DNA from 2 places in the Paenibacillus sp. Z6-24 genome. Region 1 is predicted to be linked to the other one. Evidence: riboswitches for the same ligand, from Rfam matches in the RefSeq annotation. Region 1 holds a riboswitch; the other holds the start of a gene.
What was found. A riboswitch is a leader RNA that binds a small molecule or an ion and turns the genes downstream of it on or off. The one in region 1 is predicted to bind FMN.
Positions count from the first base shown of each region.

Region 2: it holds a riboswitch for FMN, as region 1 does, so the genes downstream of both, ribD (bifunctional diaminohydroxyphosphoribosylaminopyrimidine deaminase/5-amino-6-(5-phosphoribosylamino)uracil reductase RibD) here and M1D61_RS15490 (DMT family transporter) in region 1, are expected to answer to the same signal.

Region 1 is NZ_CP096398.1:3,569,382-3,576,972, forward strand. Features, by position in the region: gene M1D61_RS15475 (cache domain-containing sensor histidine kinase) at 1-665, opposite strand, end outside; gene M1D61_RS15480 (extracellular solute-binding protein) at 669-2,021, opposite strand; gene M1D61_RS15485 (family 43 glycosylhydrolase) at 2,319-3,713, shown strand; gene M1D61_RS15490 (DMT family transporter) at 3,857-4,837, opposite strand; FMN riboswitch at 4,976-5,128, opposite strand; gene M1D61_RS15495 (hypothetical protein) at 5,570-5,863, shown strand; gene M1D61_RS15500 (carbonic anhydrase) at 6,265-7,092, shown strand; gene M1D61_RS15505 (hypothetical protein) at 7,278-7,591, opposite strand, start outside.
Region 2 is NZ_CP096398.1:1,935,276-1,942,866, reverse strand. Features, by position in the region: gene scpB (SMC-Scp complex subunit ScpB) at 1-564, opposite strand, end outside; gene M1D61_RS08545 (segregation and condensation protein A) at 533-1,324, opposite strand; gene ribH (6,7-dimethyl-8-ribityllumazine synthase) at 1,546-2,013, opposite strand; partial or broken gene ribB (3,4-dihydroxy-2-butanone-4-phosphate synthase) at 2,329-2,946, opposite strand; gene ribE (riboflavin synthase) at 3,004-3,675, opposite strand; gene ribD (bifunctional diaminohydroxyphosphoribosylaminopyrimidine deaminase/5-amino-6-(5-phosphoribosylamino)uracil reductase RibD) at 3,725-4,828, opposite strand; FMN riboswitch at 5,324-5,518, opposite strand; gene M1D61_RS08520 (amidohydrolase) at 5,858-7,459, opposite strand.

The DNA of each region.
Region 1 (7,591 bases):
GTCTGCGAACTCTCCAGATTGCGAATCCGCTGAATCAGCGCTTCCTCCGGTACATCGATGACCAGCGTACCGAGGGGACGGCCATTTTCCAGACTGCGGATCTGGCGAATAATCGAGAATACTTCATATGTCGAACCATTGTCCGACAGCAGTGCATGCGGTGCGGCAAAGTATCCTTTGCCCGACAGCTTCGTTCCGGTAGGCAGCACACGCTCCTCGTCGGCTGCTTCCGCAAAACGTCCGGGACTGTCCGGCAGCTCCACATAGGAACGGGCATGATCGGATAACAGCGATACCCCGGTCACATCTACCCGTCCATTGACCAGAATCCGCCGGACAAAGCTTTCCAGCAGCAGACGCTGCTCATAGATATCCATCTCCCGGCTGTGCGATCCACTCTGTTCCAGATAATTCAGCAGCTCCGGCGACTGATAGGGTGTCACGGACAGCAGCACCAGCTCATTCATAAAGGCATCCGTATTCGCTGTAAATTCCCGTACCACATCGGCCTGATATCTGCCCACATTCGCCTGAATCGAATTGGAATACCCGATACTGCTGATCCAGGAAGAGATAATGAGCGGGATCGAGATTAGAACCGTGTTCATCAGAATGAGGCGATTGACGAGTCGCATATTTTTCCATCGTTCCAGCCACTTTTTCATCGCTTACTCCTTTAAAATGCCATTGATCAGAGGCTCCAGACGATCCAGCATCTGATCGACCGTCTGCTTGCCGTACCAGAGCTTCTCCAGTTCATTGACCAGGGCATCGTTCACTTCACTCTGCTTGGGATGCTCCGGGAAATACTCCACATCATCCGCCGCTCCGGCATATTCCCGGCGATACGGCAGCGAGAGATAGGACTCCGATGCCGCCTGATCACGCACAGCGGGTACATGTCCCGCCTTGCCCCAGACTGCTCCATGATGGGTCAGCCATTCGGCAAATTTGACCGCTGCGGCGAGACGATGGGGGTCCTGATCGCTATGCACCGGAAAAGCGAGCGTATGCGCATCTCCCCAGGAACCCGGTTTGTCATAAATTTGCGGAAACGGCATCACGCCAAAGTCCAGTCCTTCCACCTGCTCAAAGGAACCTATCGACCATACTCCTAGAAACAGCAGCGCCGCCTTACCCTGGGCAAACTGAATCGTCGCATTGTTGATATCCGGCGGAATCAGCTGCTGATCGTACAGGGAAGCGACCAGCTCCAGCGACTGCCGCGCAGCCGGCATATTCAGCGAAGCCCTGCTGCCATCCGGGGTATACAGCATTCCGCCACCTTCCATCTGCGCATAGAGCGACCACCACAGCCACAGCGAATCGATGCGTACATTGGGCACGGCCAGCGGTGCGACATCCCCCGGCACTTTGCGCTGAATCATCTGCAGAAATTCCATAAATCCCTCCTCTCCCGGCTTGATGATAACCTGACCATCCTTGTATAGTCCCGCCTGCTTCAGCCATTTCTTGTTGTAATACAGTACGCTGAAATGAGTATCCAGCGGAAGGCCGTAATGCCTGCCATCCGATACCGTTCGCTTCAGTATGGCCGGATTAAAATGGTCCCACTGTACTCCGGTCTGCGCGGATACAGCGCTGATATCCGTAATGAATCGGGCTGGAATGTATTGTGCATGCATCGAGGCATGGACCACAGCCACATCCGGTGCTTCCTCGGTTACAATCGCTGTCGACAGCTTGGTGTAATAATCGTCCAGCTTGTTATTTTTCATCGTGACCTGGATATGATCGGTATTCTGCTCGTTATACTGCCGAACCAGCTCCTGCATGAACGAGATATCCCCGCCGCTAAATGGTGTCCAGAAATGAATCTGGATCGTATCATCGGCCTCTCCAGCATTCCCTTTCAGCTCCAGCTGGCTGACCGCGTCCTGCCTGCGGTTGGACTCCAGGGCATACACACTGTAAGCCAGCAGCAGAAGCACAACGCCCGCCACCGCCAGTACCCACAGCTTGCGACCGGGATTTTTGTAATTTTTCCATTGCTGCCGCATAGGCTCCCTCCCTCTACTGCAATATGTGGATTGCTGCCTGATAACACCAGGTGCATTACCGGCCTTCCCCTTACATCATATCTACCTGCTGGCAAGGAAGTATAACCGCTTCCGCTGGCTTTGGGAATCCAGCGGATATGAATCTCCAATGGAATGTCCATCCTTCCAAAATATTGTCCTGTTCCAGGAGGAATGTCTGCTGTAGAGTTCTAAATGTAAGCGTTTTAATAATTAAAGAGAGGGGTCTGTTGAATGAAACCGTATCGACTTATTATTAAAGGGGGATTCCTATTTATTATGGCTGTATTGATACTTAGCAGCAGTTCCGCCGGAATCGCATCCGCTGATAGAGAACATACCAGCAAATCCAGTTCCACCAAGAAATTCTACTCTGTTATTATGCAGGATGGCGCGGATCCATGGATGTACAAGCACACTGACGGATTTTACTATTTTACCAAAACAACCGGCAATAACGTGACCATCTGGAAGTCCTCCACCATCACCGGTGTGGATGCTGCCGAGAAGCATGAGATTACGACCGGTGGACAGAATGTATGGGCACCGGAGATCCATTATCTGAATGGCGCCTGGTACGTGTATTACGCCAAGGATGACGGCGACAATGCCAACCACCGGATGTATGTTATGGAAAATACAGCAGCCGATCCGATGCAGGGTACCTGGACAGACAAAGGCCAGATCACCGATTCGACCAACCGCTGGGGCATTGACGGCACTCCATTCGCAATTGGCGATCAGCTATATTATATCTGGTCCGGCTGGGAAGGCACCGAAAATGTCAGCCAGCATCTGTACATCGCCCGTATGAGTAATCCATGGACGATCAGCTCGGAACGGGTAGAGATTGCCAGGCCCACATACGACTGGGAGACCAATCATCAGCCCAATGTCAATGAAGGCCCACAGGTGTATATCAAAGGGCGTACGATCAACCTGCTCTACTCGGCCAGCGGCAGCTGGACCAATGATTATTCCCTCGGTCTCATCACAGCCGATACCCGCAAGGATCTGATGAATCCCGCTTCCTGGATCAAACAGGAAAAGCCCGTATTCACTTCCGCGAACGGCATCTATGGACCGGGACACGCTTCCCTCACCACTTCCCCGGATGGCCGTGAAGACTGGATAATCTATCACGCCGCCAAATTCGACGGCTCCGGCTGGAACCGGGAGATCCGTGCACAGGAATTCGACTGGAACAGAGACGGCACTCTTGATCTGGACGATCCTGCAGCCGCCAACCGCCAGGTCAGCCTGCCTTCCGGTGAACCGAAGCATACTCGCTATGAAGCGGAGAATGCTGTCTTCGGCGGCGGTGCGTATGCTTCTTCCAGTGAAAATGGCTCTAAAGGCTTCAAAGCCGGACATATCGATCTTCCGGACAGCTACGCCGAATACACGATCAAAATTCCGGCAGACGGTAAATATATTCTCTCTGCCCGTACCGCCAACGGTACGACAGGAATGGACTGGTCCACACTGATGCTGTCCGTGGATGGCGCTGCACCGACGCCTTTTTATATTACCAATAAAGGCTGGGAAAACTGGGGACTCTCCACCCAGCTGCTGGAACTGGATCGCGGCAAGCATACGATCCGCTTCTCCAAAGGAGACGGCTACGGCGAGATCGATTTCTTTGATATCGTACCGGTCGACAGCCGCAAATAAGCGATCTGTGTAACAAAAAAAGCTCCTGGCCATCCACTATCCGTTATGCGGATCAGTGAATAGGCAGGAGCTTTTTGCATGGTGATCACAATTATTCGTACTTCATCTAAAAATCAGAGTATTCGTATGGGGCAGCTTTCCAATCAAGAAGCCATAGGCACGGAATTTTTCGCTTCCGAAGGCTGCTGCTGTCTGGAGATGACGAACAGTACACCCCAGATGAGCAGGAATCCGAGCAGCTGGGACCAGGTGACAAGCTGCTGATAGACGATCCAGTTGATCAATACACCCACCATCGGGAAGCTCAGCTCGGCCAGTGTAGCGACCGAAGCTTTAGTGGTGGACAGCCCTTTGTAATACATGAGCAGACTGAGCAGACCGGGCAGCAGCGCCTGACCAAGCAGATTAACGACGACCAGTGTCACCGGAATCGCACCGGCCGGCAGGCTCCAGGCAGCATTTTCGTTCAGCGTCATGAACAGCAGCAGCGGGATCGCCAGAATGAACCGCAGCGAAGTAACGGTTTCGTATTTCATTTTACCGACCATCAGACGTCCCATAACGGTGGAACCGCCCCATAGTGCAGCCGCGCCCAATGCCAGCAAGGAACCGACCTGGGCAAAGTCACCCATATGGCCAATCGGGATCGTAAAGCCGAAGGTAAGCAGATACGTACCGCCCAGCGCCAGCACGAACAGCCAGCCAAATCCTCGCGGCAGCATTTCCTTGAGCAGCAGACGGGCCAATACGATGGCAAAGATCGGCTGCAGCTTTTGCAGCAGCAGTACGGCGTTGAGATCCCCATGTGCCAGTCCCATCGTGAACAGAACCGTCGCCAGCGCCGAGCCGCCCCATGACAGGAACAGCAGTGCACCGACATGCTGCCATTTCAGGCCGCGCAGCTCATGTCGATTGATCCACAGGATGGGTGCGGCGAACAGCAGCGCCACCAGATGCTCCAGCAGCACGATCTGGGTAGATGTAAAGGAATCCAGTAAAATAATACGGAACAGGGGATCAATGCCCCACAGGGCTGCTCCAATAAAGACAAGCCAGAACCCGCTTTTAATATGACGTTGTTTGGCAGTTGATGCAGATTGAATACGTGCGTTGGCATTTTCCATAATTCAAACTCCTCGTATGATTAGAATTTGAATAGGAGATCTTAATGCGGAAAGCCCCGATATCGAGAATTCGACAGTCGGGGGCTTGATCAAATAAACGTATGCGGCATGAGTAAATAAACCGGCATAAGCCTATTCATTGATCTTCTCCCATCCGGACTTTACCGTCGGCTCTGGATTTACACCAGATCAGTCAGCTGCTGTGTAACACAGCAGTGAGTCGCGGGCTGCTGCTGACTAAAGTCAGCATTCACCGCCGGTCAGGAATTTCACCTTACCCCGAAGATCTCTATTCGATTAGTAATTATGATTACTCTTATTAACCATGAAAACTCACTTTGAAATTTCCATGAATTATTCTCTCAATATGTCTCATTATAAAGATACTTTTAGTAACTTGCAATAGTTTTTATACAGGTTGTGCAGCTGACAGTTTTTTTCTTTTAATTCCGATCCACAAACTTAGTTATAGTATCGCTTACCCTTTTCATTTTGTAAAGAATCGTTAGGCAATGAGAGAGAGAACACGATGAAGCAAAATAGGATAACCAACAAGAATAGATCATTTTTTATGATAAATCACCCATTTTTTTCTGATTAATTTCATAAATTTGTGAAATAAATATCGAAATTTTAATGTTACTTACTTGTCAGATTCAGGTAACAACTTGTATAATGGAAAACGTTCCATTATTTATTTCAAAACATACATATTTGAGAGGGGTATTTATCATGAGTAATTTGCAACAAGACAACTATCCACAGGGTCAACCAGGATATAACACGGGAGTAGTAAGTTTCAAAGACTGGATGATCACTATTCTGCTGATGGCTATTCCAATTGTAAACATCGTTATGCTGTTTGTATGGGGCTTCAGCGGTAGCACCAACCCATCCAAAGCCAACTATGCCAAAGCTACGCTGGTATGGATCGGTATCTTTATCGTGCTGTATGTACTGCTCATTGTCATTTTTGGTGCAGCATTCATGAGTGCGATCAATTCATCTACAGGCTCCGGTTACTAATCCGTAAGCACCAAAAAGAAGCTCCTTTCGCAGAGGAGCTTCTTTTTTATGCCATATTCCGGTTCTATCCGGTAATTCTATCTATTTTATTTCATATTCCATCCGCATACTGCACGGCTTCATCTCCAGCCGCTCATAAAAAGCCAGTGCTTGCTCGTTAAATATCCGGGCGTGCAGTTGAATGCAGTTGGTGAAGCTGAATCATCAGCTCCAGTAGCTGCGGATAGTCATATATCTCTGCTGAACGTAATACTATTTTCACAACCAAATTCCTCCTTGTGTACTGAATACATTGGTATCACTTACATCTGTAAGCTAAAATGTGATCGTTCTCATTTGATACATAATATGTATTATTTTACAATGTAATAGTCACTATTTTAACTGAAAGAAGGATTACAATGAACCGAACATGGCAATTTACTGCTTTATCCGCTGCTATGCTGCTGCTTGCAGGCTGTGGACAGGCCAATCATGCTCCTGCATCCATACCTGCCAAGTCTGCTGGTCAGACGGCTGATTCCACCACAGCAGCACCGGCAGCCCACTGGTCGTATGATCAGGAGCATGGACCTGCTCACTGGGCTGAACTGGAGACCGGATTCTCCGCCTGCCGTACCGGTCAAGAGCAGTCCCCGATTGATATCGAACACGCCCGGCTGGTGCCTTCCGCCACCGTGCATCCGGTCGATATCCACTACAGCACCACCCCGGTGACCGTCATTAATAACGGACATACGATTCAGGTCAATGTGCAGAACAAGGATAACTATATTATGATTGAAGGCCGGAAATATACGTTGGCCCAATTCCATTTCCATCATCCGAGCGAGCATCAGATCGATGGCAAAAACGCCGAAATGGAACTGCATCTTGTTCATAAAAGCGCAGACGGACAAAGTGCCGTACTCGGCATCCTCATTCATCCGGGCAGCGATAACCATGCCTTTGACCAGCTGTGGAGTCATCTGCCGGATCATGAGAGCGAGCAGGAAGTTGCTTTGGCTGACCCGATTCAGCTGTCCAAGCTGCTGCCAGAGGATCGTCATGCCGTTCATTACACCGGCTCACTGACCACGCCTCCCTGCACCGAGCATGTGAGCTGGACCGTGCTGGAGCAGCCGATTGAGCTGTCTGCCGAACAGATTCAGCGTTTTGCCACCATCTTCCCGGACAATCATCGGCCGGTGCAATCTATCGGTTCCCGGGAACTGTATACCGAGCAGTAGGAAAATATGCGATTATATGAACAAAAAAGCAGGCAGGATCCCCTGTTCAGGGATTCTTGCCTGCTTTTCCACATCTATCCATGTCCAATTAGATATGAATCCATTATGGACCGGTTGAAGCCTATTAGCAGTAGTACAGATTGCTGTAATGTCAGTAATCATCGACTACGAGTAATTGCTATTGATCAGTAACGCTCCAGGACAAGCTGAGTCTTGAGTGAATCCTGCGGTACGAGCCAGCCTTCCTGATTCAGGTAAGCCATCAGTTTCTGGCGGTTGGCTGCTGCATCAGCATACTCATCCGCTTTGAAGGAGATTTCAACGATTGGCTCTGTGCTGGAACCATCTGCAGTGCGGATCGGCCATACTTCCACATCAACTTCGATGCCATTCCAGGTGCCTTTATATTTGCTGGCCATTACCGGGCCATAAGCGCGGGAATCTTCCAGCTGATGCTTGCCCCAGTGAGACTGACCGTTCCAGTCATCCAGTTTGCCGG
Region 2 (7,591 bases), 1.6 Mb from region 1:
GAGACGGTGAAACAGCAGCTGGGTCTCTTCTTCGAGATCCCCGGCATCCTCGAACAGGGCTGCATCCGGCAGTTCCCGCAGTCCGCTGAGACCGAAATAATCGAGAAACGCCTTGGTGGTTCCATATAAAATAGGACGACCGATCGCTTCGGCACGGCCCACTTCCTGAATCAGATCTTTGTTAACCAATGTATGAATCGGGCGTTCCGATTTGACCCCGCGAATCTCCTCAATCTCAATGCGCGTAATCGGCTGCCGGTAGGCAACGATCGACAGTGTCTCCAACGCAGCCTGAGACAGGGAAGAACGGTTGGGCGATTCTGCCAGCTTCTCATAATAGGACGCATGTGCCGGCAGCGTGGACAGCTGGTAGCTGCCTGCGATATGAATGATCTGAATGCCGCGGCGAGCTTTTTTGAGATCGGCCTGCAGTTCTTCGATCGCGATCTGGACCGTCTGTACCGGCTGATCGGTCACTTCGGCGATCTGCTTGACATTCAGTCCTTCCTCGCCTGACAGGAACAGCATGCCTTCAATAACTGCTTTCAACTTCTGGGACTTCATTAATGCTTATTTCTCCTCTCCACTCCATCACAATGTCATCAAAAAGCTGGCTCTGATAACACGAAATCTGCTTCATTTTCATCATTTCCAGTACAGCCAAAAATGTTACCACGATCTCATGGCGATACATGGCTTGATCCAGCAGTTTGGAGAACAGCAGGTTTTCTCCTCGTTCCAGGGCCAAAAATCGATTGGCCACTTCGCGAATCCGGTCCTTGACCGAGATCTCGTCACGCTGGATGCGGGTAATCTGTGTTCTCCGGCTCGCCCGGCGAAGCGCCTTGCGGAAGGCTTCCACCAGATCCATCGTATGCAATCCTTCTACCGGATTGTAATTGACTTTGGCGGTAAAGGGCTTGAGATCTTCCGGTTCCTTGGTAAAAATCAGACTCCGCTCTTCTTCCCGCTCACGCAGATGTCCGGCAATGCCCTTGTACTTGCGATATTCGACGAGCTTGCGCACCAGCTCTGCGCGCGGGTCCAGATCTTCTTCCTCATAATAATCAAAATCATCCATCTCCATGACCGGCGGTCTGGGCAGCAGCAGCTTGCTCTTGATCGACAGCAGCGTCGCCGCCATAACGAGAAACTCGCTCGTTACTTCGAGCTCAAGTTCCTTCATGCTATGAAGATACTCCAGATACTGTTCCGTGATTTCACTGATCGGAATATTCTGGATGTCAATTTCCGATTCGTCAATTAAATGAAGCAGCAAATCGAGCGGCCCTTCAAACGTTTCCAGTTTGTACAGTACAGTCACAGGCACACTCCTTTAATGGGATTCATTCGATGCGGCCCTGTTCTCCGGAAATGCATAACGCACATCTCCTCTATATTCAGGCAGTCGCAGCATCGACAAGCTTAACATACAAACCTTATTTTATCCTTAATGCATAGCTATGACCATACATATTCAGCAAAAAAGAGGCTCATTCCTTTTCAGGATAGCCTCTTTTCGGGAAAATCGCTACTATTCAGTAATTATTTCATCTGTCTGGTCAGATTCGCCATTTCAATTGCTGCATTTGCGGAATCCCAGCCTTTGTTGCCTGCTTTGGTACCAGCACGTTCAATGGCCTGCTCGATATTTTCGGTGGTTACCACGCCGAAGATGACCGGTACGCCTGTTTTCAGATTGATGGCGGATACGCCTTTGGCGACTTCGTTGCATACATAGTCATAATGACTGGTTGATCCGCGGATCACGGTGCCGAGTGTGATAACGGCATCATATTTGCCGGATTCAGCCATTTTCTGGGCGATCAGCGGAATTTCAAACGCTCCGGGTACCCAGGCGACGTCGATATTGTCCTGCGGTGTGCCGTGACGCTGGAGAGCGTCGAGTGCGCCGCTGAGCAGCTTGTTGGTGATGAACTCATTAAAACGTGCAACAACGATTCCGAATTTCAGATCCTGCGAGACTAAGTGTCCTTCAAAAATGTTAGCCATGGTTAGTTTCCTCATTTCAAGTAGGGTTAGTGGGGAGGCGGACAGCTGTTCCTGTGATGGGTCCGCTCGGGGAAAGATCAGCTGTCTGCCTCCCGAAAAAAGATGGTCGGATAGTAAGGCGGGCAAGGGCGCTGCGCTGCTTGCCTGGGGTTGCTGGTGGTGCTGGTTAGGTGATAGAAGTGATGCTTAGCTTGGTTCTGGGATGATGGTTTGGTGGTGCTCGTGGGATAGGATGACTGGAGTGACATGTTGGTATCTATCCCTGGAAAATACATTTTTTGCTTAAGTTGCCGGGTTGCTTGGGGTGGAGCTGGTTTTGGTTTGTAGATAGATGATCAGGGCTTGGATGCTAATGAGCTGCAGGTTGTGTTTGGTGGCGATGGTCCGCAGTTGGTCCAGGCGGGCCATGGTGCCGTCTTCGTTCATGATTTCGCAGATAACGCCTGCGGGATAAGCTCCACAGAGGCGGGCCAGGTCGATGGCGGCTTCCGTATGGCCGGGTCGGGACAGGACGCCGCCGGGATTGGCAATCAACGGGAACATGTGGCCCGGGCGGCGGAAATGTTCAGGGCCGGCTGATGGATCGGTAATCGCCCGTGCGGTCATGGAGCGCTCGTGGGCAGAGATGCCTGTCGATGTGCTCATATGGTCGACCGATACGGTAAAGGCGGTGCCGTGGTAATCCGTATTCTGGGATACCATCGGCTGCAATTGCAGCTGTTCGGCGCGTTCTGCCGTGATCGGCAGGCAGACGAGACCGCGTCCTTCGGTAACCATAAAGTTGATTACCTGCGGAGTGGCATGATCGGCGAGCGCTATAAAGTCGCCTTCATTTTCCCGGTCTTCATCATCCACGACGATGATAACTTTACCCTGCTGCAAATCGTGTAATGCTTCCTCAATCCGGTGCAAACCGGAAGGTTCGTTATCCATGGTAGGTCCCTCCTTGGTATAATAATGGGCTGCTGGCGAAAATGCTCCAATGATGCATTACATATATCCGTTTTCCTGCAAAAAATTGGCGGTCAGTACCGATTGGTGATTGGATTGTGCATCATTTGGTGAAGCGGAGCGGTACTGCAGCATATGCTCTACATACTTGCCGAGTACATCACATTCCAGATTTACGGTATCTCCAGGCTTACGGTGGGCAAGCACCGTTTCCTTGAGCGTATGCGGAATGATCGAGATGGTGAAGCTATCGTTCATGACTGCCACCACGGTTAGGCTAATGCCGTCGACAGCGATAGAGCCTTTGGGAATAATATAGCGGAACAGGGAAGTATCCTGCGGCTTGATCCGGAAAACGACCGCATTCTGGTTATGCTCCACCTGCTCGATGACAGCTGTTCCGTCGACATGACCCTGCACAATATGACCGCCGAATCGGCCATTGGCCGCCATCGCCCGTTCCAGGTTAATCGGGCTGCCGGAGTGAAGGTCCTTGAGACTGGACAGACGGTGGGTCTCCGGCATGACATCCACAGTGAACAGCGAACCCGCAATCGAGGTGACCGTCAGACAGACACCATTGCACGATACACTGTCACCGATCGCCAGACCGGGCATAATGCGGGAAGCAGTAATACCGAGGACCATCGTCTCGCCGCGGCGTTCGCTGCGCTTCAGGGTGCCGATTTCTTCAATCAATCCGGTAAACATGGGCTTCCTCCTTTGGTTCAGGATATGCTGAATATTGATTTTTTTACTTTTACAGATGATGGTAGACTGCACGACCACTGATACAGACGTTGTCGCCTAGCTGCCGCACTTCCATCTGATCCAGCGTCACCGCCTGATTCATCTTCTCGAATCCGTCCAAGGTAAAGGTAGACATTCCGCCGCCAATCAGCTTGGGAGCGAAGAAGAGCGTCACGCGATCGACCAGACCGGCTTCGAGCATCGCTCCGTTCAGCCGGCCGCCTCCTTCGAGCAAAATGGAGGATAGCTCCTGCTCACCCAGTGTACGCATCGCCAGCGGCAGATCCACCTGTGGTCCATCGCCGCAGATCAGTATACGTACACCCTTTTGCTGCTCCAGCTGCCGGATTCGATCAGGGTCAGTCTGTGACGTTGTAATAATGATCGTATCGGCTTCTTCCGTATTCAGCAGCCGGGCTCCATCCGGAATACTCAGTCTGGAGTCAATTACGATCCGTACCGGATGGATACCGGGCACGGCGGTACGGGTCGTCAGTTCAGGATCATCTGCCAGTACCGTTCCGATACCGACCATAATGCCCTGGTGACGGTGACGCATCCCATGGACACGTTCGCGGGCATCACCATTGGAGATCCATTTGCTGTCGCCTGTGCGTGAAGCGAGACGTCCATCGAGCGTACTGGCGGTCTTGAGCGTAACGAATGGCATCCTGGTCGTGATGTATTTGTTAAATGTCTCGTTCAGCCGCTCCGAACGCTCCGCCAGTACACCGGTAACGACTTCTATACCATGACTGCGCAGCCGCTTGATGCCGGAACCGGCAACCTGCGGGTTCGGATCTACGGCGGCAACGACGACACGCTTGACCTTTTCCTGGATCAGACGGTCGCTGCATGGTGGGGTCTTGCCATAGTGGCTGCACGGTTCAAGCGTCACATAAGCGGTCGCTCCCTCCGCTTCGGTGCCAGCCATATTGAGCGCATGAACTTCCGCATGACCGGTACCTCGCTTGAGATGGGCACCCATGCCGACAATCCGTCCGTCCTTGACAACGACACAGCCGACCACCGGGTTAATATCCGTCTGCCCCTGAGCTCTCTCTGCCATATCCAGTGCAAGTGACATATAAAATTCATCGTTTAATACGTTCATATTCAAGGCTCCTTTGGGTGAGTGGCGTTTCGTATTAGGTCAGCTGCTGTCCAGCACGAAACACACATAGTTACTATTAATAATATAGTAACAAAAATATATCTTTCTAACAATCTCACCTGATGCATATACAAAAAGCCCCGCGACTCGGTATATAACCGGGTCAACGGGGCTGTGTATCAGACAGGAAATCAGAATTGTCATTTATGGGTTCCGGCAGACAGGGTCGTCAAAAAACCTTGGATCTGCGAAATGGCCTTCAGCTGTACAACGTACGACAGACCGATACGGCAAATACACGCAAACCTTTAAAAAGGTCTCGACTCTCCTGTGCATTATGGACATAACTCATACGGTTGTACAGCTGCAAGATAATCTTACAGCTCGCTCTCTGGTATAACATGACATACGAAAAATGCCTGCCAGAAATAAACCGATGACTATATGTGAATTAAATGACAACTCTAGTACGACCGTTATGATAACGGTGGTACCGTTTCTCCTCTCCCATCCAGACTATACTGTCGGCTCCGGATTCTCACCAGATCCACCGCATCCGGCCAGCAGGCACAGATAACGGGTCACGGACTTAGAGCTTCGTATTCAGCAGCAGGCTCCATGAATGGAGTCGCATCCAAATATTGTCTCAACACCGCCGGTGGGGAATTTCGCCCCGCCCCGAGGATAAAATATTATCGAATTTTATGGTCACTTCTCACGTCTGCAGTTGTTTGCAGCGTGCTGGTGAAATCATACCATTTTACTTGGTGAAAATCAAGAAAGTACATTTTGATGTGACGATTTTTACTTCATCCACTCCAGAAAGGAATAAAGGCACATCCTCCGGTTAAGCCTGGATATCTTTTGTTGTAATGGGTAAATGAAGATCTCCAGGCTTAAAGCAGTAAGATATTTTGCTCCGCAAAAATCACTTCTTATCTTGAACCTCCCGTTTCAAAGGAATTGGCGGGCTTTTATTTATGTTCATTTTGTATCAATTGCGTATATTAACCGGGAACAGCTCTTGTACTACGCACGGTAGCCAATTTCACCGTTTACGACAGTCATGCGCACCTGTGCTTGCAGCAGGGTGTCGGCTCCTTGGTAGATATCGCGGTCCAGGGCGGTGAAGTCGGCGGCTTTGCCGATCTGGATGGAGCCGCGCTGGTTTTGTTCGGCGACTGCGGCGGCGCTGCCGGTTGTAAACAGCTGTACGGCCTCATGGATGCTCAGTCGTTCTTCGGGCAGATAGCCTTCAGCGGGTTCCATCATATCGGGTCTGCGCCGGGTGACAGCGGCGTGCAGGCCGAGCAGTGGGTTCAACGGTTCGATAGGGGCATCACTGCCTCCGGCGCAGACGACGCCGGCGGTGAGCATCTTTTTCCAGGCGTACAGATACTCTGTACGTTCCAAGCCTACCCGGTCCATTACCCATGGGAAATCACTGGCAACGAATCTTGGCTGAATATCGGCGATCATTTGCAGCCGGGTCATTCGCTCCAGCAGGGAAGCGTCCAGTACCTGGGCATGGATAAAGCGGTCCGGCAGATGGCTGATACCCTGCAGCGGATAGGCTTCCATGGCGGACAGCGTCATATCTGCTGCACCGTCTCCGATCGCATGAACCGCAATTGGGAATCCGAGGCGCCGCGCATAGGCGGTAATCTCGTTCAGTCGCTCCTGTGGATGAATCGCCATGCCTTTGGTCGCCGGTGCATCGCTGTAAGGCTGCTGCAGCAGCGCAGTCCGGCCGCCGATCGCTCCATCCGAGAAAATCTTGGCTGCGCCGATCCGCATCCATTCGTCGCCATCTCCGGCACGCAGTCCCAGCGCTTCGGCTTCCTGCAGATGCGTATAATAAATTAGCTGATGGCTGCGGAAATGCAGCCCCTCTTCGCGCAGCTCCCGGTAAATCCGCAGCATATTGTCGATACTGCCGAGAAAGCGCAAATCTTCGGTATGTGCGCCGGTCAGTCCGAGCCGCAGTCCATCTTCACAAGCGCGGCGAATCGCATTTTTGCGGGTGATGTAATCGGGTTCCGGCTGTACGGCGGTAAAAGCCATATTGGCTTCCTCATACACCCAGCCGTTCAGTTCGCCCGCTTCGTCGCGCCCGTAAGCGCCGGATGGAGGATCAGGGGTGGCTGCCGTTACACCGGCACGACGGAACGCTTCACTGTTCGCCAGATACGCATGAAAACAGGTCCGGGTCAGATAGACCGGATGATCGGTCGTGATCTCATCCAGCTCCCGGCGCAGCGGCGGCACAGCTGGAGTGAAGGCATTTTCATTCCAGTTCAGGCCCAGAATCCATTCACCGGCAGGCGTAATACGGACCCGTTCGCGGATCATATGCAGCATCTCTTCCCTGGATCGCACATCGGAAAAGTCCAGCATGGACAGCTTCATTCCATGCATCGACAAATGCATATGCGAATCGACCAGTCCAGGCAGCACAGCTGCGCCTTCCCAATCTACGGTATTGTACTGTGAACCTGTCAGCTGCAGCTGCAGCTCACGGGTGCTTCCTATGGCCCGGATCATTCCATCCTCGGTATAGATTGCATCCGCCCCGGCAGGCAGACCGGTATGCGGGTTGAAGCGGCCATTTACAAATAAGGTTCCCGGCATATGTATTCTCCTTATCACGGATATATGTCCGCGTATGATGTAGTGTGATACCCTGTCATTTTAGCATAATCCAAGTTTTACAAACCAGCTGATTTGCTTTAACGCTGGAGATATGGTTGGTTGCTAGACTGC